4 regions of the Micromonospora sp. NPDC050187 genome follow, and region 1 is predicted to be linked to each of the others. Evidence: riboswitches for the same ligand, from Rfam matches in the RefSeq annotation. Region 1 holds a riboswitch; each other region holds the start of a gene.
The links. A riboswitch is a leader RNA that binds a small molecule or an ion and turns the genes downstream of it on or off. The one in region 1 is predicted to bind cobalamin.
Positions count from the first base shown of each region.

Region 2: linked by a shared signal. The riboswitch ahead of ACIBJE_RS05445 (energy-coupling factor ABC transporter permease) and the one ahead of ACIBJE_RS24815 (ABC transporter substrate-binding protein) in region 1 are both predicted to bind cobalamin.
Region 3: linked by a shared signal. The riboswitch ahead of ACIBJE_RS09045 (ABC transporter substrate-binding protein) and the one ahead of ACIBJE_RS24815 (ABC transporter substrate-binding protein) in region 1 are both predicted to bind cobalamin.
Region 4: linked by a shared signal. The riboswitch ahead of bluB (5,6-dimethylbenzimidazole synthase) and the one ahead of ACIBJE_RS24815 (ABC transporter substrate-binding protein) in region 1 are both predicted to bind cobalamin.

Region 1 is NZ_JBITJH010000019.1:51,277-56,732, reverse strand. It holds gene ACIBJE_RS24825 (molybdopterin-dependent oxidoreductase) at 1-1,271, shown strand, start outside; gene ACIBJE_RS24820 (hypothetical protein) at 1,264-1,716, shown strand; cobalamin riboswitch at 1,804-1,927, shown strand; gene ACIBJE_RS24815 (ABC transporter substrate-binding protein) at 2,238-3,827, shown strand; gene ACIBJE_RS24810 (ABC transporter permease) at 3,824-4,846, shown strand; gene ACIBJE_RS24805 (ABC transporter permease) at 4,843-5,456, shown strand, end outside.
Region 2 is NZ_JBITJH010000002.1:515,890-521,345, forward strand. It holds gene ACIBJE_RS05440 (ABC transporter substrate-binding protein) at 1-1,206, opposite strand, end outside; cobalamin riboswitch at 1,434-1,604, shown strand; gene ACIBJE_RS05445 (energy-coupling factor ABC transporter permease) at 1,634-2,314, shown strand; gene ACIBJE_RS05450 (energy-coupling factor ABC transporter substrate-binding protein) at 2,311-2,628, shown strand; gene cbiQ (cobalt ECF transporter T component CbiQ) at 2,628-3,374, shown strand; gene ACIBJE_RS05460 (energy-coupling factor ABC transporter ATP-binding protein) at 3,392-4,213, shown strand; gene ACIBJE_RS05465 (cobalt-precorrin-6A reductase) at 4,210-5,001, shown strand.
Region 3 is NZ_JBITJH010000004.1:254,949-260,404, reverse strand. It holds gene ACIBJE_RS09050 (FecCD family ABC transporter permease) at 1-811, opposite strand, end outside; gene ACIBJE_RS09045 (ABC transporter substrate-binding protein) at 832-1,848, opposite strand; cobalamin riboswitch at 1,878-2,062, opposite strand; gene ACIBJE_RS09040 (TetR/AcrR family transcriptional regulator) at 2,239-2,844, opposite strand; gene ACIBJE_RS09035 (FAD-dependent monooxygenase) at 2,931-3,800, shown strand; gene ACIBJE_RS09030 (sugar phosphate isomerase/epimerase family protein) at 3,851-4,675, opposite strand; gene ACIBJE_RS09025 (dihydrodipicolinate synthase family protein) at 4,690-5,456, opposite strand, start outside.
Region 4 is NZ_JBITJH010000005.1:113,241-118,696, forward strand. It holds gene ACIBJE_RS10225 (dihydrolipoyl dehydrogenase family protein) at 1-985, shown strand, start outside; gene ACIBJE_RS10230 (crotonase/enoyl-CoA hydratase family protein) at 1,086-1,847, opposite strand; gene ACIBJE_RS10235 (EamA family transporter) at 1,932-2,843, opposite strand; cobalamin riboswitch at 2,924-3,099, shown strand; gene bluB (5,6-dimethylbenzimidazole synthase) at 3,149-3,775, shown strand; gene ACIBJE_RS10245 (Rieske 2Fe-2S domain-containing protein) at 4,045-4,899, shown strand; gene ACIBJE_RS10250 (lysostaphin resistance A-like protein) at 4,955-5,456, opposite strand, start outside.

The DNA of each region.
Region 1 (5,456 bases):
CGTTGGACCGGCATCGCCCGCCGGGGGCCGCCGCCACCGCCGACGCCTGGCGCAGCCCGGTACGCGGCCCGTGGTTGACCTCCGTGTTCGGCGTCGTCCTGCTCGCCACGCTACCGCTGGTGATCATCACCGGACTGCTGGACTGGATAGCGTACGGCCCTCGGCTCGGCCAGGCCCTCCCCAGCGACGTGGGCTGGTTGCACCCTCCCGTCTTCGACTGGCCGACCCGCCCCGCCTGGCTGTTCCGACTCACCCAGGGCCTGCACGTGACGCTCGGCATCGTGTTGGTCCCGGTGGTGGTGGCGAAGCTCTGGTCGGTGGTGCCCAAGCTGTTCGACTGGCCGCCGGCCCGCTCGGTGGCCCAGGTACTCGAACGGCTGTCGCTGCTGCTGTTGGTGGGCGGAATCCTCTTCCAGACGGTCACCGGACTGCTCAACATCCAGTACGCGTACCTGTTCGGGTTCGACTTCTACACCGCGCACTGGTACGGCGCCTGGATCTTCACCGCCGCCCTGGTCACGCACGTGGCGATCAAGCTTCCTCGGATGATCTCCGCGCTGCGGGGCCCGAGCATGGCGCGTACCACGCTGGGGGAGACCAGGCCGGAGCCGGCGGATCCGGACGGGCTGGTAGCCCGACGGCCCGGCCCGGCGACGATGAGCCGGCGTGGTGTTCTCGCCCTGACCGGGGGCGGCGCGTTGCTGTTGGCGGCGCTGACCGTCGGGCAGACCATGGACGGAGTGCTGCGCAGGACCGCGCTGCTGCTACCCCGGGGCCGGCAGCCCGACGAAGGACCGAACGGATTCCCGGTCAACCGGACCGCGGCCGCGGCCGGTGTCCGACCCGCCGACACCGGGGCCGAGTGGCGGCTGACGGTGCGCGGCGGCGACCGCACGGTGGAGGTGGACCGCGGCGGCCTGCTCGCGATGACGCAGCACACCGCAGACCTGCCGATCGCCTGCGTCGAGGGCTGGTCGACGGAGCAGACCTGGACCGGGGTGCGGCTACGGGACCTCGCCGCTCTGGTCGGCGCGCCCGACAACGCCCTGGCGAGGGTCGAGTCGTTGGAACGGGTCGGGCTGTTCCGTCGGGCCCGGTTGCAGGCCAACCAGGTCCGCCACCCCGACTCGCTGCTCGCCCTGCGGGTCAACGGGGTCGACCTCTCGGCCGATCACGGCTACCCCGCGCGGATCATCGTGCCGGCGCTGCCCGGCGTGCACTGCACGAAGTGGGTCCGGAGAATCACCTTCGAGGAACGGCCCGATGACTGAGTTCCGGCGTGGCTACGGTGCCGCGCCCTGGCACCTGCTGCTCCTGCTCGGCTGCTTCGCGCTGACCGGCTGGATAGCGCTGCGGCTGTCCGGGGAGCCGACTGCGGGCCGGATGCTGCTCTGGTTCCTCGGCGCGGTCATTGTCCACGATCTGCTCCTGTTCCCGGTCTACGCACTGGTCGATCGGACGCTGCGTGCCGTGATGGGCCGTCCGGACCGCCGCTCTGCGCTGAACCACGTACGGGTGCCCGCGCTCGCCTCCGGGTTGCTCCTGCTGGTCTACCTTCCCGGCATCCTCGGACTCGGCGGGGACACCTACACGGCCGCGACCGGCCTGATCCCGCAGCCGCTGCTGGCCCGCTGGCTGGCGGTCAGCGCGGCGATCTTCGCCGTCAGCGCGATCGTCTACGCGCGCCGGTGGGCACGGCTCGGCCGTTCCGGATGACCGCGATCGCGGACGTGGCGCAGGACACAGTCGACAGTCCTATGCGGATCACAGCATGCCCTTGCTAGGGTCAGCCCGCGACGTGTGAGGGAAGCCGGTGTGAATCCGGCATGGTCCTCGCCACTGTGACCGGTCAGTGATCCCCGAGTAGGCCACTGGGCGCAAGCCTGGGAAGGCCGGGGCGAACGTTGATCCGGAAGTCAGGATACCTCCACTCGTACTCATCGGCGATGATCTACGAAGGATGGATCAGATGCACACCTCCTCGTCCGGTGCTCGCGCGTCAACCGCTGTCTGCCTGGTTGCGCTTCGAACGACGCTCCCGTCGGAGTCGGCCCCGGAGCCGCTGAGTTGCCTGCACGGTGGGCTGTCCTGACTGCTGTGGGGCGCCCGTTGCGCCCAGCGCGGTGCTGTCCGCCCGTGTGTCTTCTCGGGTCCGCGATTCCTTCACCCTGCCGCCGGTCGGTCCCTGCGGCAGACCGTTGCGGGCTCCACCTTCGCCCGAGCAAGGAGCTTGTGACGTGAACAGACGCAGCGACCACGCGGGGAGGGCCGCCGACCGGCGCGCGTTGCTCAAGAGTGTGCTGTCCGGCGCTGTGCTGCTCGGTGTGCCCGGACTGACCGGATGCCAGACGCAGGAACCGACGGCAGCGCAGGGCGGGGCACCCCGCCGTGGCGGGAACCTGCGGGTCGTCACCTCGGGGGCAAGCACCACCGACGACGTGCTCGACCCGCATCTGGCCGGGTCGTGGGGCGGTGGAGCGGTGGCGAAGAACATCTTCGACAAGTTGGTCGCCTACAACGACGACCTGACCCTGCGCCCCCGGTTAGCCGAGCGTCTGGAGCCGAACGCCGACGGCACGGTCTGGCGGATCGTGCTGCGTAAGGGCGTGCTCTGGCATGACGGCAAGCCGCTGACCGCCGATGACGTCCTCTGGAGCGTCAAGCGGATCATCGACCCGGCGAACAAGCTACCGGCCGCCGCCGACCTCGCCATGGTCGACCTCGCCGGATCCCGCCGCGTCGACGACCTGACGGTGGAGTTGCGCATGAAGCAACCGATGGCCGACCTCGGGGCGCTACTGGCAGGCTGGTACGTCTACGTGATCCAGAACGGCACCACCAGCTTCGACCGGACGCACCCGCCCGTCGGCACCGGCCCGTTCCGGTTCGACAGCTGGACGCCGGGCGAACGAACCCGTCTGGTGCGCAACGACCGGTACTGGGAGCCGGGAAGACCCTACGTCGACAGCGTGGAGATCCTCCTCGCTGCGGACGCTGACGCCCGACTCAACGTGTTCCTCTCCGGGCGGGCCGACGTCGTGCACCAGTTGTCCCACGTGCAGGCCAAGGCCCAGCAGGGCAACCGGAAACTCGGTATTCGTCAGTCACCGGTCGGGACCATGCACGCGTTCAACATGCTCATCGACCGCGAACCGTTCGACGACCCCAGGGTGCGCGAGGCGTTGAAGCTGACGGTGGATCGCAAGGCCATCGTCGACGCGGTGTTGTTCGGCTACGGCGAGGTCGGCAACGACCTGTACGGCAAAGGCGCACCGAACTACGCCGACTCGATCCCGCAGCGACCCCACGACCCTCAGCGCGCGCGGGCGCTGCTCCGCGAGGCCGGCAAGGAGAACCTGAGAGTCACCCTGCACACCGCCGATGTCACTCCCGGGTACGTGCAGGCGGCGCTGCTCTTCGCCGAGCAGGCCAAGCAGGCGGGCATCACCATCGAGGTGGTGAAGTCCGAGCGGTCGTCGTACTGGACCGACGTGTACCTCAAGCAGCCCTTCACCCAGACCGGGTGGGGTAGCTACGCCCTGGAGTGGTTCTACGGCCAGGCGGTCGTGTCCGACGCGCTCAGCAACGAGACCGCCTGGAAACGCCCGGCGTGGGACGCGAAGTTCGCCGTCGCACGCGGCACCATCGACCCGGCGCTGCGCAGGGAGCGGTACCTGGAACTGCAACAGGAGTTGTGGGCCGACGGCGGCTACATCGTCCATTCCTACGCCAGGTGGCTCGACGGGGTCAGCCCCAGGGTGCAGGGCTTCAAGGAGGCGACCGTCGCCAGCGACGACTGGTGCAACTACGCCGACGTGTGGCTGTGAACTCCGGCCCCGGGACCCGGCTGCCGTGGCGGGACCGCTTTCCGCTGTGCCGCCATCTCGCCGGACGCCTGCTGGGTGCCGTCGTGGTGGTCGCCGCCGCCTCGGTGGTGATCTTCGGGGCGATGCAGTTGCTGCCCGGCGACGCCGCCGACGTCCTCCTCGCCAAGGGTGCCGGCTCCGGCGGCGGCACCGCCGCGCAGAAGGCGGCCCTGCGTGCCGAACTCGGTCTCGACCGACCCCTGCCCGAGCGGTACCTGGACTGGATCAGCGGTGTACTGCAAGGCGACCTTGGTCGATCGGTGTTCTCGGGCCGGCCGGTCACCGAGATCATCGCCAGTCGGCTCCTCAACACCCTGACCTTGGCAGCGGTGGCGACCGCCGTTCTCATCCCGGTCGCGATCGGTTTCGGCGCCTGGTCCGGCGCCCGTGCCGGCCATGCCCGTGACCGGGCTGTCACCATCACCGCCGTGATCGTCGGCGCGCTGCCCGAGTTCGTCACCGCCACCCTGCTCATCGCGGTCTTCGCCTACGCCTGGCCGGTGCTGCCGGCCGTGTCCATGCCGGACCCCGGCGCCAACCCGCTGTCCGCGCCCGAGGCCCTCGTGCTGCCGGTCCTCACGCTGGTCGCAGTGATGGCCCCCCAGACGATCCGGATGGTCCGGGCCCAGATGGCCGAGGCGATGGCGTCGGACTACGTCAGAATGGCGCGCCTGCACGGCGTCGGCGAACGGCGCATCGTCACCCACCATGCCCTTCGAAACGCCCTCGCACCGGCGGTACCGCTCCTCGCGGGCAGCATCACCTGGCTGGTGGGCGGCATCGTCGTGGTCGAGACCGTCTTCAACTACCCCGGCATCTCGGCCGACCTGATCCACGCGATCGGACACCGCGACCTGCCCTACGTACAGTCCGTGACCCTGCTGTTCGCCGTAACCACCGTCATCGGCTACCTGCTGGCCGACCTGATCGTCATGGCGCTGGTTCCGAAACTGCGCAGCCGGCCAAGGCGGATCCGATGACGACCCGGTTGCCCCGAATCCGCCGACGGACCGAGGTCGCCGTCGCCGGAGCGGCCGTAGGGATCCTCGTGTTCGCGCTGGCCGGGCCGTGGTTCGCCCCGCACACCCCCACCGAGGTCGTCGGCCTGCCCTTCACCCCGCCCCGCCCCGGACACCCGCTGGGCACCGACTACCTGGGCAGCGACGTGCTCAGCCGCCTCCTGCACGGTGGGCGCACCGTCGTCGCGCTGTCGGCTGCCGCCACCGTCGTGGCCTACCTGGCCGGCACCGCCGCAGGGATCCTCGCCGGCCTCCGCCGCCGGGCGGACAGCGTCATCCTGCGGCCGGTCGACGTGCTGCTGGCCATCCCGCCGTTCCTGGTCCTCGCCGTACTCGCCACTGCCACGGGTCGGGGCACCCTCGTCGTCGTCACCGCCTCGGCCCTGGCCAACCTGCCCGGCATCATCCGGGTCGTGCGTGCGGCCACCCTGCAGGTGGCCGTCCGAGGCTACGTCGAGGTCGCGCTCGCCCGCGGCGAGTCCTGGCCCCGCATCGCCGTCCGTGACGTACTACCCAACATCGCCGCCCCCGTCCTCGCCGACCTCGGCTCCCGCACCGCCGGCACCATCGC
Region 2 (5,456 bases), on a different contig from region 1:
GATCGCGTCCCAGGTCAGCCCCTCGGGGGTGATCTTGATACCGACCTTCCGCGCGTCCGCGGTGACCGCGAGGGCGAGTTCCTTACGCAGGCTGTCGGTCGCCGGATACATGAGGGAGAACGCGGCCGGGCGGCCGTCCCTGACCCGGACGCCGTCCGGCCCCGGCTTCCAGCCGGCCGCGTCCAGCGCCGCGGTGGCGGCGGCGGGGTCGGCGGACGGCTTGCCGGCGATGGACGGATCGGCGAACTCCGACGTCGGCGGAATCGGCCCGAACGCCGGCTCCCCCGCCCCGCCGAGCACACCGGCCACCATCGCCGAACGGTCCACCGCCGCGTTCAACGCCTTCCGCACGGCCGGATCCCCGGTGACCGGCCCGCCCATGGGCAGCATCACGCCCCGGTAGTCGGCGGTGGGGACCCGCTGCACCCGGTAGCCGGACCGCCCCTCGAACCCGGAGGCGAGCTTCGGAGCCAGCTCGGCGGCGTCGAACTCGCCGGCCCGCATCCGCTGGGCGCGGACGTTGTCGTCGGGGACGAACGCCACCACCACGCCGGAGTTCGCCGGCTTGCCGCCCCAGTACCGCTCGTTGGCGGCGAGCACCAGCCGGTCGCCCGGGGTCCAGGAGGTCACCCGGTACGGGCCGGTGCCCACCGGCTTGCGGTTGAAGGCGGCCTTGTTGACGTCCTGCCCGGCGAGGGCCTTCGCCGGCACGATGCCCAGCGCGAGGCGCTGGAGGAACGGCGCGTAAGCGTACTCGAGGGTGAAGACCACGGTCGACGGGTCGGGTGCGGCGACGGAGGCGAGCATGTCCAGGTCGGAGCGGAGCGTCGAGTCGACCTTCGGGTCCAGCACCGCCTGGTAGGTGAAGACCACGTCCTGTGCGGTCAGCGGGGTGCCGTCGTGGAAGACCACCCCGTCGCGCAGCTTCGCCGTGACGGTCCGCCCGTCGGCCGACACGGTCGGCAGCTCGCGGGCCAGGGCCGGCACGAGCTGGTTGCGCTCGTCGCGGGCGACCAGGCCGTCGAAGATCAGCGAGCCGCCGTCGACGCCGTAGTTCAGCACCGGGTTGAGCGTGTCCGGCTCGCCCGCCGTCGCCACCACGAGCGGGGCACCGCCGTCGCCGGTGGCGGTGTCCGTCGGGGACGAGCAGGCGGAGAGGGCGAGAAGACCGGCGGCGAACAGCGCCACCATCCGCGCAGACCGCAAGGGGCTCCTCTTTCCTGGTCGACGACGTGGCGGTCGCATGCACGCCGCGGGGCAATCCTGGCGTAGTTGCCAACGATTGGCAACAGCAGCCCAAGGAGTGGTCGTCACACCGTCGACCCTCAGCTGACCTGCTCCTCGGACACCACCGACGGCGAGCGGCGACGCCGGCGACCGCCGGCTGTCCGCCGGGGATGGATCACCACTCTTGCCCCGCCGGTCGCCGGTCGATAGCCTCTCGCCGTCAAGGTGCTCGGGAAGCCGGTGGAAGACCGGCGCGGCCCTCGCCACTGTGACCGGGGAGTGACCTCCGACTTGCGCCACTAGGCCGACGGCCTGGGAAGGCCGGAGGAAGCATCGATCCGGGAGCCAGGAGACCGGCCTTGACGGTGTGATCTCGTCCACGAGGTGCTGGAGAGGAAGGTCTTCTGTGCACATCGCCGAGGGGTACCTACCCCCGGTGCAGGCAGCCGCATGGTTCGCGGTGTCCGCACCCTTCGTCGTCCACGGCAGCCGGGCTTTGGTCCGGCAGGTCCGCGAGGACCCTGAGTCGAAGTTGTTGCTGGGAGCGGCGGGCGCCTTCACCTTCGCGCTCTCGGCCCTGAAGATCCCGTCGGTGACCGGGTCCTGTTCCCACCCCACCGGCACCGGCCTCGGCGCGGTGCTGTTCCGACCGCCGGTGATGAGCGTCCTCGGCGGCATCGTGCTGCTGTTCCAGGCGGTCCTGCTGGCCCACGGCGGGCTGAGCACGCTGGGCGCCAACATCTTCTCGATGGCGATCGTCGGCCCCTGGGTGGCCTACGGCGTCTACCTGCTGGCCCGCCGCCTCGGCGGCAGTCTGGACGTGGCGGTGTTCCTGGCCGCCGCGTTGGGCGGCCTGGCGACCTACTGCGTCACCAGCGTGCAGCTCGCCCTCGCGTTCCCCGACCCGGCGTCCGGCTTCCTCGGCGCGGTGGCGAAGTTCGGCAGCATCTTCGCCGTCACCCAGATCCCCCTGGCGATCAGCGAGGGCCTGCTGTCGGTGCTGGTGGTGCGGCTGCTCACCCGGGTCAGCGGCGACGAACTGCGGCGCCTCGGCGTGCTGCGCAAGCCCCAGGAGGTGTCGGCGTGAAGCGCTTCGGACGGGTCAACCTGCTCCTGCTGCTGGCGGTGGTCGCGCTGGCGGTGGCCCCGCTGGTGCTCGGGCTCGGCGGTTCGGCGGAGGAGCCGTTCGCCGGGGCGGACGCCCAGGCCGAGGAGACGATCGTCGCCGACCACCCGGACTACGAGCCGTGGTTCTCCTCCATCTACGAGCCGCCCTCGGGTGAGATCGAGTCGGGCCTGTTCGCCCTCCAGGCGGCGGTGGGCGCCGGCTTCCTCGGCTACTACTTCGGGGTCGCCCGCACCCGACAGCGGCTGCGCGACGCCGACGCCTCCGCCGGCTAGTGTTCGCCCTCGACGTCGCCGCGCACACCGGTCCCTGGCGGCTACGGCACCCGGGCGAGAAGGCACTGCTGGCGCTGGGCCTGCTGGTGTGCGCGGTGGCCCTGCCCACGTGGCCGGGGGCCGCGTTGGCGGGCACCGCCGCCGCGCTGCTGCTGGTCGGTCCGGCCCGGGTCCCCGTGCCGGTGCTGCTGCGGGCGGCCCGGGTGCCGGCACTGTTCATCGCCACCTCCGCGCTGCCGCTGCTCGTCTCCGTGCACTCCCCGACCCGGCTGGGCTGGGACCCGGCCGGCGTCGGGGTGGCGGCCACGACGACCGGCCGGGCGGCGGCGGCCCTGCTGTGCCTGCTGCTGTTCAGCGCCACCACTCCCCTGTCCGACGTCCTGCCGAGGCTGGTCCGGCTCGGGGTGCCGGCGGCGGTGACCGAGGTCGCCGCGCTGACGTACCGGATGCTGTTCCTGCTGGTCGACAGCGTGCGCGCGGTACGGGAGGCGCAGGCGGCGCGGTTGGGCTACCGGACCTGGCGCACGGCGCACCGGTCGCTGGCCGGGCAGGCGGGGGCGATCTTCGTCCGGGCCTTCACCCGGGCCCGCCGGCTTGAGGAGGGACTGGCGATGCGGGGCTACACCGGTTCACTGGCGGTGCAGGTGGAGCCCCGGCGGCTCTCCCCGGCCTTCGTGGTCGCGTCCGTCGCGCTGCTGGCGTCGATCGTGGCGCTGACCGTCGTCACCGGTGAACCGTGGCGGTGACCGGTCCGCTGCTGCGGATGTCCGGGGTGGACTTCGCCTACCAGCCCCGCCAGCCCGTGCTCACCGGGGTCGACCTGACCGTCCTGCCCGGTCAGCGGCTGGCCGTGGTGGGGCCCAACGGCGGCGGGAAGACCACCCTGTTCCGGCTGGCGGTCGGCGCGCTCGCCCCGGACGCCGGGCGGATCGAGGTGGCCGGGACACCGGTGCGGCGAACCCGGTCGGGCCTGCTGGAGCTGCGGCAGCGGGTGCAGCTGGTGCTCCAGGATCCCGACGACCAGCTGTTCTCCGCCAGCGTCCGCCAGGACGTCTCGTTCGGACCGGTGAACCTCGGACTCCGTCCCGAGCAGGTGCGGCAGCGCTGCGACGAGGCGCTGGCCGCGTTGCAGATCACCACGCTGGCGGACCGCCCCACCCACCTGCTCTCGTACGGCCAGCGCAAACGGGTCGCCATCGCCGGGGCGGTGGCCTTGCGTCCGGAGCTGCTGATCCTCGACGAGCCGACCGCCGGACTCGACCCGGCGGGCGTGGAGGCGCTGCTGCGTACCCTCGACGACCTGCACGCCGCCGGGACCACCATCCTGGTCTCCACCCACGACGTCGACCTGGCGTTCCGGTGGGCGGACGAGGTGGTGGTCGTGGCCGGCGGCGGGGTGCGCCGGGTGCCCACCACCGAGGCGCTGGCCGACCCGGAACTGCTCGCGGCGGCGCGGCTGACGCCCGCCTGGGCTCCCCTGGTGCACCGGCTGATCGACCGGTTGCCCCACCTGTCCGGGGCCCGTCCCCGTTCCGCCGCCGAACTGGCGGCCCTGCTGGCGACCACCGAGGAAGGGACCGCATGACCCTCGACCACGATCCCGGACCAACGGCCTCCGGGCCGAGGTGGCGGCTGCTCATCCTCGGCGGGACGGCCGAGGCCCGCGCCCTGGCGGCGACGGCCACCACCCGGCCGGACGTCGCGGTCGTCTCCTCGCTGGCCGGGCGGGTGGCCGATCCCCGGCTGCCGGTCGGCGAGGTACGCATCGGCGGGTTCGGCGGCGCGGCCGGCCTGGCCGACTGGCTGACCGCGCACCGGATCGACGCGGTGGTCGACGCCACGCACCCGTACGCGGCGCGGATGCGGGTCTCCGGCATCGAGGCCGCCGCCACGGCGGGCGTGCCACACCTGCGGCTGGAGCGTCCGGGCTGGACGGCACAGCCGGGCGACCGCTGGCACCGGGTGCCCGACCTGGCCGGCGCGGTGGCCGCGCTGCCGGCGCTGGGGCGGCGGGTGCTGTTGACCACCGGCCGGCAGAGCCTGGCCGCGTTCTCGCCCCTGACCGACCTGTGGTTCCTCGCCCGGGTGGTGGACGCCCCGGACGATCCGGTGCCGGCGCACGTGCGGCTGCTGCGCAGCCGTGGCCCCTACACCGTCGACGGGGAGATCGCGCTGATCCGCGAGCACCGCATCGACGTGGTGGTCACCAAGGACAGCGGCGGCGCGCTCACCGAGGCGAAGCTGACCGCCGCCCGCCGGCTCGACCTGCCGGTGCTGATGATCGACCGGCCGGCGCCGGCCACTCCGCCCGCGACGGTGACCACCGTCGACGACGCGGTGCGCTGGCTGGACCGGCACCTCCCGGCGGGGTGATCGGGGACTGCCCCGCCGAGTGGATCCGGGCCGACGGCTACGACATACTCGTCGGTCACCGCGCCACCTGGTACAGCGGCCGGTTGTTCCCGGCCACGGTTGGCAAACACGGCATGCCGGGCACGGCGGATCCCAGGCGCTGTCACCTCGAGGTCCCTCCGCCGGTGTCGCTGCGCCTGGTGCAGTACGCCGGCGACGAGCCACGGGTGTGCCTCTTCTCCTGCGATGCCACCGCCGAGGAGATGACCGACACTCTCCACGACTCGCTGGAGGACGCCATGGACCAGGCCAAGGCGGAGTTCCGCGTGCGCCGGGACGAGTGGCGCCACGCGCCCCGGTGGCAGCTGCCACACCAGGCGATCCGGCCGCACCCGCACGGGTCCCGTACTGCTGGTCGCTCGGATGCGGTCACCGGTGCGTCCGCCGGCGCGACGCCGAGGAAACGGGATCCGACG
Region 3 (5,456 bases), on a different contig from region 1:
CGCTGATCGCGACCAGCACGGCGGTGAGCAGCGCGGTCGCCACCAGCAGCAGCCAGCGGACCCGGCCGACCGGGACGCCGAGGGCGGCGGCGGCGTCCTCGCCGAAGGCGAACGCGTTGAGCAGCCGGGCGTACGCCGCCACCAGGGCGAGCACGGCCACCAGGATCGGGGTGGCCCAGGCCAGTGCGGACCAGTCGACCCGGGCCAGCGAGCCGGAGAGCCAGAAGGTGATGCTCTGGGTGGCGTGCGGTTCGGCGACCCAGATGATGACGAACGAGGTCGCGGCGGCACAGAGCTGGGCGACGGCCACCCCGGCGAGCACCACCCGGGTGGGCTCCAGTGCCCCGCGCAGGCCGGCCACCGTGATCACCACCACGAACGCGGCGAGCGCGCCGACCAGCGCACCGCCGGTCAGCGAGGCGATCCCGCCGCCGAGCCCGACGACGAGGACCGCGACCGCGCCGAGCGACGCCCCGGAGGAGATCCCGAGCAGGTAGGGGTCGGCCAGCGGGTTGCGGGTGACGGTCTGCATCACCGCGCCGACCGCCGCCAGCCCCGCCCCGACCACCGCCGCGCCGAGCACCCGGGGCAGTCGCAGCCGCCAGACGATGTGCTCGCGCAGCAGCGGCACGTCGGAGTGGACCAGGCCCAGCCGGTCGCCGACCACCGTCCACACGGTACGGATCGAGATGTCGGCCGGACCGAGGGTGACCGCCGCGCCGACCGAGGCCACCAGAGCCACCACCAGCCCGGCCACCAGCAGGGCCGGGCCGGTCGGGTGGCGGGCCCGGACCCCCGCCGGGGCGGGCACGGTCGGGGCGGTGGCGGTGGTCAGCGTCCGGTCCCGTCGGGGAGCCCGGCGACGCCCTCGGCGAGCGCCTCGACACCGAGCACGATCCGCACCCCGGCCGAGGTGGACGAGAACGGGATGACCACGAACCGCTGGCCCGCCACCGCCCCGAGGTGCCGCAGGGTGGCGTGGCCGGTCAGGAAGGCCCGCTTCGCGGCGGCGGTGTCCCAGGTCGCGTCGACCAGCACGATCACGTCGGGGTCGCGGTCGGCGACGGTCTCCCAGCCGCTGTCCGCCCACGCCCCGGTCAGGTCGGCGAAGGCGTTGGTGACGCCGACCGCCGACATGATCATCCCGGGGCCGCCACAGCATGCTCCCACGCTCGGCGCGTCGGTGCCCGCGTCCCACCAGAGCACGGAGAGCTCCGCGGCGTCGTCGATCCGGCCCGCGGCGGCGGTGAGCCGGGTCCGGTGGTCGGCGATGAGCTTCTCGGCCCGCTCCGGCACCCCGAAGACGGCCGCGATGTCGCGGATCTCGGTGAACACGTGGTCGATGGTGAGCTTCGCCGGCCGGTGCGGCGCCGGGCAGCCGGCCGGGGAGAGGTACGAGCCGACGCCGAGTTTCGCCAGTTCGGCCCGGTCACCGGCCCCCTCGTCGCCGAAGGCGCTCTGGAAGGAGCCGTAGACGAAGTCCGGCTCCGCCTCCAGCAGCTTCTCCCGGGCCGGGTACTCCTTGGCCAGCACCGGCACCCTTGCGTACGCGTCGGCGTACTCGGGCAGGATCGCGTCGTCCAGGTACGCCGTGCCGGCCATCCGGTCGGCCAGACCCAGGGCCAGCATGATCTCGGTGGCCGGCTGGTTCATGGTCACCGCCCGCTTCGGCGGGCCGGCCACGGTGACCGGCGTGCCGCAGTTGGTCACGCTCACCGGGGCGGCCGACGTCGGGGCGGTCGCGGGGTCGTCGTCCGCGCCGGCGCACCCGCCGATCAGGAGGACCAGGGCGGTCAGGGGCGCGGCAGCGCGCCGGGACAGGGTGGACCAGACAGCACGTTCGCGCATCGGGAATCGCCTTCCAGCACCTCGTGGACGGTTCGTCACAGTGCCGTGGCCGGTCTCCTGGCTGACGGGTGGTGCGTCCGTGGCCGGCCTTCCCAGGCGTACCTACGCCCAGTGGCCTCTTTGACGACGAGGGTCGCGGACTTCCCGATCACAGTGGCGAGGGCCGCGCCGGCATCTCACCGGCTTCCCGAGCACCACGGCAGCGTCACCCTAGCCGCCGGTCATCGAGGGTGTCACGGTGACGAACACCACGCCGATGATCGACATATGGGTCCACAGCCGACGACCGGCGCGCCGGATGCCACAGCGGACGCCGGCCACGTGGCGGCAGGGCGTACCGGCGGGCAGCGGGCACCGAGCGGCCGGACCGGGCTGGACGCCCGGTCCGGATCAGCGGCCGGTCAGCGCGCGGAGCAGGCTGCGGATGGCGTCGCGCAGGTCGACGCGGCTCTCCTCGGTGCCGGGGGTGGGGGCGCTCAGCCCGCCGGTGCCGACCAGCCGGTCGAAGAGCAGACCGTCGACGAAGGCGAGGAACTGGTCGCCCTGCCGGTCGGGGTGCGCCGCACCGGCCCGGGCGAGGATGTCGCGGGCCTGTTCCCGCATGACGGTGCCGTGCTCGAGGATCTGCCGCAGCTCGTGGTGGTGGGTGGCCTCCAGTTGGCAGGAGTACCGGGCCAGGACCCGGTCGCGGCCGGTGCTGAGCCAGGTGTCGAACAGCGCGGCGATGCCGGCGGCGAGGCGGTCGAGGTCGGCCGGGGTGAGCGGCGGCCGTTCTCCGGCGGGTGCGTCGACCGGTAGCCGGCGGGCGGCGAAGTCGACGCGGTTCAGGTCGACCAGACGCTGCACCACCGCCTCCACCAGGGCGCGGCGGGTCCTCAGGTACGCCGATGTGGTGCCGGCCGGCACCTCGGCCCGGGCGTCGACCGCGCGGTGGGTGAGCCCACGCATCCCCCGCTCGGCGATCAGCGCGATGGCGGCGTCCGCCAGCAGTTCCACCCGTTTTGCCCGACCCGTCACTGCGTCCCCTCACTGGCCGTATGGTCGCCGTAGTATGAACTTCTACACCTGTAGAAAGGCGGAGGATGAGGGGACACCGGGCGGTGGTGGTCGGTGGTGAGGCGCTGCCGGCGGACACGCTGCACGGCGGCGCGGAGGTGCACACCGTCCGCACGGACGACGAGGGCGCAGAGGTCGACGTGCGCCGTACCGGTGGATCACAGACCCTCCGCGCCGACCTGGTCGTCGGCGCGGACGGGCTGCGCAGCGTCGTGCGGACCCGCCTCTGGCCGGAAACCCCGCCACCGGTGTACGCCGGCACCACCGCCTGGCGGGCGGTGGTCGAGTGGCCGGTGCCGGTGGCGGCGTCGGTCACCTGGGGGCCGGGGACGGAGTTCGGCATGGCGCCGGTCGGCGACGGCCGGGTCTTCTGGTTCGGCGGGCTCACCTGTCCGCCCGGGGAGCGGGCCGGCGACGAGATGGCCGAGGTACGCCGGATCTTCGGGTCCTGGCACGCCCCGATTCCGGAGCTGCTCGCCGCGACCGCGCCCGAGCGGGTGCTCCGCCACGACGTGTACCACGTCGCCACGCCGTTGCCCGGCTACGTCCGGGGTCGGGTGGTGCTGCTCGGTGATGCCGCCCACGCGATGACCCCGCATCTGGGCCAGGGCGCCGCCATGGCGCTCGAGGACGCCGCCGTCCTCGGCTACCACTGCGCGGTGACACCGGATCCGGCCACCGCCCTGGCCGCGTACGACCGGGACCGCCGCCCGCGCACCCAGCAGATGGCCCGCGCGTCGTACCGGCTCGGACGCTTCGGTCAGTACCTGCGTAGTCCGGCGGCGATCGCGGTGCGGGACACGCTGACCCGGCTGGTGCCGCCGGGCGTGGCGCTACGCCCGATGGTCGGCTATGCCCGCTGGCGTCCCCCGGTCGACACCCGTACCCCGGTGTGACCCGCCACCGCCGCCGCCCGGTGGAGGGGACCGGGCGGCGGCGGTCGGCGTCAGAGCACGTGTTCCCGGTAGCCCCGGACGGAGGCGTCCAGCACCTCCCGGCCGGGGCGGGCCCACACGTCGGCGTGGAAGACCTCCACCTCGATCGGGCCGGCGTAGCCGGCGGCGTCCACCGCCTCGCGGAGCCGGCGCAGGTCGATGCAGCCCTCGCCGGGCAATGCCCGACCGAGCAGCACCCCCTCCGGTAACGGGGTGATCCAGTCGCACACCTGGAACGCCGCGATCCGGTCCCTGGCCCGCGCGATCTGGTGGTAGACGGTGTCGTCCCACCAGACGTGGTACGCGTCCACCACCACCCCGACCGTGCCGGGCTCGAACCGCTCGGCGATGTCGAGGGCCTGGCCGAGGGTGGCGATCACGCACCGGTCCGCGCAGAACATCGGGTGCAGTGGTTCGATGGCCAGGGTCACCCCGGCCGCGGCGGCGTGCGGGGCCAGTTCGGCGATGGCGTCGGCGACCCGCTGGCGGGCCCCGTCGAGGTCACGGCTGCCCGGGGGCAGCCCGCCGGAGACCAGCACCAGCACCGGACAGTCCAGGGTGGCCGCCTCCTCGATGGCCCGCAGGTTCTCCGTCCGCCAGTCGTCGGCGGTGAAGAACCCGCTGCGGCACAGCGAGGTGACGGTGAGGCCGGCGGCCCGGACCAGGCGCGCGGCCCGTTCCGCGCCGTACTCACCGATCGGTTCGCGCCACAGCCCGATGCCGGGTACGCCCGCGTCGGCACATCCGGCGACCACCTCTTCGAGAGGCCAGTGCTTGGCGGTCGCCTGGTTGAAGGAGAACCGGGCCAGCCCCGCCGCGTGGCCGACGTCCGGCATGACCTGTGGGGCGGTCACTGGGCCACCCCGGCGACGGTGAAGAAGGCCCGGGCCCGCGCGGCGGCCCGGTCGGCGTCGGGCAGCAGTCCGGCCCGGTCGGCGAGGACGAGCAGCCGGGCCAGGTGCGCCGGGGACCGGCCGGCCTGCTGACCGGCGACCATGGTGAAGTGCTCCTGGTGGCCGGTCAGCCAGGCCAGGAACACGATTCCGGTCTTGTAGTGCCAGGTGGGGGCACCGAACAGGTGCCGGGCCAGCGGCACGGTGGGCGCCATGATCCGCTCGTACGTGTCGGAATCCCCGGCGTCCAGGGCGGCCAGCGCCGCTGCGGCGGCCGGGGCGATGGCGGCGAAGATGCCCAGCAGGGCGTCGGAGTATCCCTGCTCGTCGCCCCGGATCAGTTCCGGGTAGTGGAAGTCGTCGCCGGTGTAGAGGCGCACCCCGGCGGGCAGCCGGCGACGCAGGGCGATCTCGCGGTCGGCGTCGAGCAGGGAGATCTTGATGCCGTCGACCTTGTCGGCGTGGTCCTTGACGAGTTGGACCACCGTGTCGGCGGCCAGGTCCAGGTCGGTGGCGCCCCAGTAGCCGGCCAGCGCCGGGTCGAACATGTCGCCGAGCCAGTGCAGCACCACCGGCTCGTCGCTGGCGGCCAGCAGTTCGGAGTAGACGGTGAGGTAGTCGTCGGCGCTGGTCGCCGCCGCCGCGAGGTGCCGGCTGCACATCAGCACCGGGCGGGCCCCGGCGGTCAGCACCTCCTCCAACTGGGTGCGGTACGCGGCGGTCA
Region 4 (5,456 bases), on a different contig from region 1:
GATCGAGGTGGCCGAGCTGCCGGCGTCGCTGCTGGTTCTCGGGGGTGGGGCGATCGGGCTGGAGCTGGCCCAGGTGTTCGCCCGGTTCGGGGTCCGAGTGACGGTGGTCGAGGCGTCCGACCGGGTGCTCGCCGTCGAGGAGCCGGAGGCGTCCGAGGTGGCGGCGGCCGCCCTGCGTGCCGACGGGGTGCAGATCCACACCGGCGTCCGGGCGGAGCGGGTCGACCACGACGAGGACGCCGGGTTCACCCTGCGGGCCGGTGACGGTGCCCGGTTCAGCGCCGAGCGGCTGCTGGTGGTGACCGGCCGCCGGGCCCACCTGGACGAGTTGGGGCTGGAGACGGTCGGCCTCGACGCCGGGCAGCGCTACCTGCCGGTCGACGACCGGCTGCGGGCCGGCGACGGGATCTGGGCGGTCGGCGACGTCACCGGCGAGGGGGCGTTCACCCACATCGCGATGTACCAGGCGGAGATCGTCGTCCGCGACCTGCTCGACCACGTCGGTCGGCAGCGGGGCGGCCCGGACGCCAGCGGTACCGCCAGTTCGATCGGCGGAGCGGTCGGTGCCGCCGGGGCGGGCGGCGACGGCTCCGGCCCCGACCCGGCCGGCACGGTGCCCCGGGCGGACTACCGGGCGCTGCCCCGGGTCACCTTCACCGATCCGGAGGTGGGGGCGGTCGGGCTGACCGAACGTCAGGCCCGGGACCGGGGGATCAACGTCCAGGTCGGCTTCGCGCCGCTCTCCTCGTCCACCCGGGGCTGGATCCACCGGGTCGGCGACGAGGGGTTCATTAAGCTCGTCGCGGACGCCGACCGGGGTGTGCTGGTCGGCGCGACGTCGGTCGGCCCGGCCGGCGGGGAGGTGCTGTCCGCGCTGGTGGTCGCGGTGCACGCGGCGGTCCCGGTGGGCCGGCTCCGACACATGATCTACGCGTATCCGACCTTCCACCGCGCCATCCGGACCGCCCTGGACGACCTCGGCTGACGGTGAGTGTGGCGGGGTCGGTCCCGGGGTCGTCGTGGTCGGCCGGCACCGGGGGACCGGGTGCCAGCACGAGTCGCGGTGCGGCTGGCCGGGCCGGTGCTCAGTGGACCGGAGTGCCGTGCCGGCCCGCTCCGCCGCCGAAGCGGGCGATGCCGTCGGCCGCCTCGGCGAGGGAGTCGACGCCGTAGGCCAGCTCGACGGCCATCGCCTCGGCTTCCGGGCGACCCGCGCCGGCCCGTACCGCGGCCCGGTCGTTGCGCAGGCAGCGCTGCGGCGCGCGGGCGATCCCGGCGGCCAGCCGCTCGGCCTCCGCGCGGGCCGTGCCGGGCGCGACCAGCCGGTTCACCAACCCCATGGCGTACGCCTCGTCCGCCGGCACCGGTCGGCCGGTGAGGATCAGGTCCATCGCCCGGCTCTCACCGATCAGCCGGGGCAGGCGTACCGTTCCGCCGTCGACCAGCGGCACGCCCCACCGTCGGCAGAAGACCCCGAGCACCGCGTCGGACTCGGCGACCCGCAGGTCGCACCAGAGGGCCAGTTCCAGGCCGCCGGCCACGGCGTACCCGGAGATCGCGGCGACGACCGGCTTGGTCAGCGACATCCGGGTCGGACCCATCGGGCCGTCCCCCTCGGATTCCACGCGGTTGCCGCTCGGCGTACCGATGGCCTTGAGGTCGGCACCGGCGCAGAAGGTGCCGCCCGCTCCCCAGAGCACGGCCACGGCGGCGGTCGGGTCGGCGTCGAAGGCGCGGAACGCGTCGGCGAGGGCCCGGGCGGTCGGGCCGTCGACGGCGTTGCGGACCGCCGGCCGGTCCAGGATCACCGTGGTCACCGGTCCGTCGCGTTCGACCCGCACACCCATCGGACCAGGATGGCCGGCCCCTGGCGCGCCGCGCCAGACACGCGACGCCGCGTCGTCGGGCGCGGTGACCCGGGCGGGCCGTCGTCAGGTCCGGTCGGGGCGGACCAGGGTGGCACCGAGCGCGGCACCGACCACGCAGGCCACCCCGAGGAACTGAGGCCAGGCCAGCAGCTCGCCGAGGAGGACCAGCCCGACCAGCGCGCCGATCGCCGGTTCGAGGCTCAACAGCACCGCGAAGACCCGGGCCGGCATCCGGCGCAGCGCGGACATCTCCGCCGAGTACGGCAGCACCGACGACAGCAGCGCCACGCCGACGCCGAGCAGCAGGATCCACGGGTCGAGCAGTGCGGTGCCGCTGTCCGCGACGCCGAACGGCAGCACGGCGAGTGCGCCGACGGCCATGCCCAGGGCCAGCCCCCGGGTGCCGGGGACCCGCTTGCTGACCGCCCCGCCGAACACCACGTAGCCGGCCCAGCCGACGGCGGTGCAGACGCAGAAGAGCAGCCCGAGGCCGTCGACCGACGCCCCGCCCAGGCCACTGATCAGCAGGACGCCGCTGCCGGCCAGCACCGCCCAGCCGGCGTCGAGCAGCCGACGGCTGCCGGCCAGCCCCACCAGCAGCGGCCCGGCGAAGCCGATGGTCACCGCCACGCCCAGCGGCACCCGGTGCAGCGCGGCGTAGAAGCTGAGGTTCATCAACGCGAGCATCAGGCCGAAGCCGACCACCAGGCCGCCGGTACGCCAGCCCAGCCGCAGCCCGGGACGGGCGATCGCGAGCAGGATCAGCGCGGCGAAGCCGAGCCGCAGCGTGGTGGTGCCACCGGGGCTGGTGGTGCCGAACAGCTGCTTGGCCACGGCCGCGCCGAGTTGGGTGGAGAACATCCCGAGCAGCATCAGCACCGGCGGCGGTACGGCGTCGGGGCGACCGACCACGCCGACGAGCCGGGCGACGGTGGCGGTGGGAACCGGCTCTGGACGGAGGGCGTGCGCGTACATGGGAGCAGCATGTCGTGCGATCCGTCAGGAGGGCGACCGGAATCCCGTCCGCCGGCTACCATGCTGGCGGCACGACACAGTGAGGTGCCCCGCGCGAGCGGGGAGAATCGGGAAGCCGGTGCGAATCCGGCACGGGCCCGCCGCGGTGACCGGGGAGCCACCGTCCACGCGCGAGCAGCGCAGCCACTGGTCCGCAACGGGCTGGGAAGGCGGACGGCACGGCGTCGATCCGGGAGTCCGAAGACCGGCCTCGCGTCACGCGCCCACCCCTGCCCGGGTGGGCCGAGCGCAGCGGGAGCCTGCCCATGAACCTGTACGACGTCATCCACCGCCGCCGGGACGTACGCGCCCAGTTCACCGGGGAACCGGTGCCCGACGAGGCCCTGCACCGGGTGCTGACCGCGGCGCACGCCGCACCGAGCGTCGGCTACTCCCAGCCCTGGGACTTCGTCGTGGTGCGGGACGCCGACACCCGGCGCCGCTTCCACGAGCACGTCCGGACCGAACGGGACGTCTTCGCCGCCACCCTGGCGGGGGAGGCGGCCGAACGGTTCGCCCGGATCAAGATCGACGGCGTGCTGGAGTCCACCCTGTCGATCGTGGTCACCCACGACCAGTCGCGGGGCGGGCCGGCGGTGCTCGGCCGGCACGCCATCGCCGACACCGGCCTCTACTCGACCTGCCTGGCCATCCAGAACCTCTGGCTCGCCGCCACGGCCGAGGGACTCGGCGTCGGCTGGGTCTCCTTCTACCGGGAGCCCTGGCTGGCCGACCTGCTCGGCATCCCTGCCGGCATCCGGCCGGTCGCCTGGCTCTGCCTCGGTCCGGTGACCCACTTCGAGACCGTGCCGGACCTGGCCCGGCACGGCTGGCGGCAGGCCCGCCCGCTCGCCGAGGCCATCCACCACGACCGTTGGACACCGCACCCCTGACCCTTCCGCTCGCTCCCCCGCCCCGCCCCGCTCCCCCGCCCCGCCTCGCGCGGTCGGCTCGCGCGGTCGATCAAGAAGTTCGCGTCAGCAGCTGTCGCGTGTCGTGACGCCAACCTCTTGATCAACGGGCGCGCGGGGCGGCTGGGTCGGGGCGCGGGGGGCGGGGGGCGGCTGGGTCGGGGGAGGGGGGGTGCCCGGTCATGTCGGGCGGCGGTGAGTTCGTCACCGCCGCCCGGTTTGCCGGCTCCCGAACCGGGAAGTCGGTACGGGTGCGAGCACTTCTGATGAAGATCGAGCAGTCGGCCGGCCTGGACCGGGTCGGCGACCGCCTCCAGCGGGCGGTGCAGGCCACCCTCCGACCGCAGCGCGTCCGCGACCTGCTGCACGGGGTGTGGCTGGGACATCCGCTGCATCCGGCGATGGTGCAGGTGCCGGTCGGCGCGTGGATCAGCGCCGCCGTCCTCGACGCGATGCCCGGCCAGCGGCGCGCGGCGACCGCACTGGTGGCCGTCGGTACGGCCAGCGCCCTGCCGGCCGCCGTCGCCGGGCTCAACGACTGGGCGGCCCTGAACCGGGAGCAGCGGCGGGTGGGGCTGGTGCACGCCGCCTCGAACACCGTCGGGCTGGCCTGTTACGCCGGCTCGCTCGCCGCCCGGTTGACCGGCCGGCACAACCTCGGGCGGACGCTGGCGTACCTCGGGCTCGGCGCGGCGAGCGCCGGGGCGTACCTCGGCGGGCACCTGGCGTACAAGCAGGGGGCGCAGGTCAACCAGAGCGTGTCCGAGGCACACCTGATCGGCGACGGCTGGCACCCGGTCGCCGACGTGGCCAGCCTGCCGGACCGGGAGCTGGTCACCCGTGAGATCGACGACGTCTCGGTGATCCTCTACCGGCACGGCGACGACGTCACCGTCATGCTGGAACGCTGCCCGCACCAGAGCGGTCCGCTCGGCCAGGGCGAGGTACGGGAGATCGACGGCCACCCGTGCGTCGTCTGCCCCTGGCACGGCAGCACCTTCCAGCTCAACAGCGGCGGCAAGGTCGTGCACGGGCCGGCCGCCAACGACCAGCAGGTGCTCGCCACCCGGGTCGTCGACGGCGTCCTCCAGACCCGCCTGGCCTGACCCGTCCCGGACGGCACGGTGACCCGCCGGCCCGCAGCCGTGCTGGCGACGAGGGTCAGAGCCCGAGCAGGATGGGCACCGCGTTGACCGCGCCGTGCACGACGAGCAACGGCCACATCCGCCGGTACCGTGACCACAGGTAACCGAGGAAGAGGCCGGTCACCCCCTGGTTGACCGCGACCGACGCCAGGTCGTCACCGAGCCGGCCGATGCCCTGGATACCGACGTGCCAGACCGCCCAGCACAGCGACGCCAGCACGATCGCCGGCCAGCGTCCCAGGATCGACTCCCACCGGGTCTGCAACCACCGCCGGTAGAAGACCTCTTCGAGCAGCGCGTTGACCAGGAAGGCCACGACCAGAGTGCCGACCAGCACGGCGGTGTCGACGGTCCGGCCGTAGTCGCTGACCGGGCGGGCCAGCGGGGTGGCGTAGCTGAGCACGAACCACACCGCCACCGGCAGCGCCGGCCCGTACCGGTAGGCGGCGCCCCCGGGCGCGGGTGACGGCGGCCACGTCGGTCGCGACAACCGGAAGACCAGCACCGGTACGCCGAGC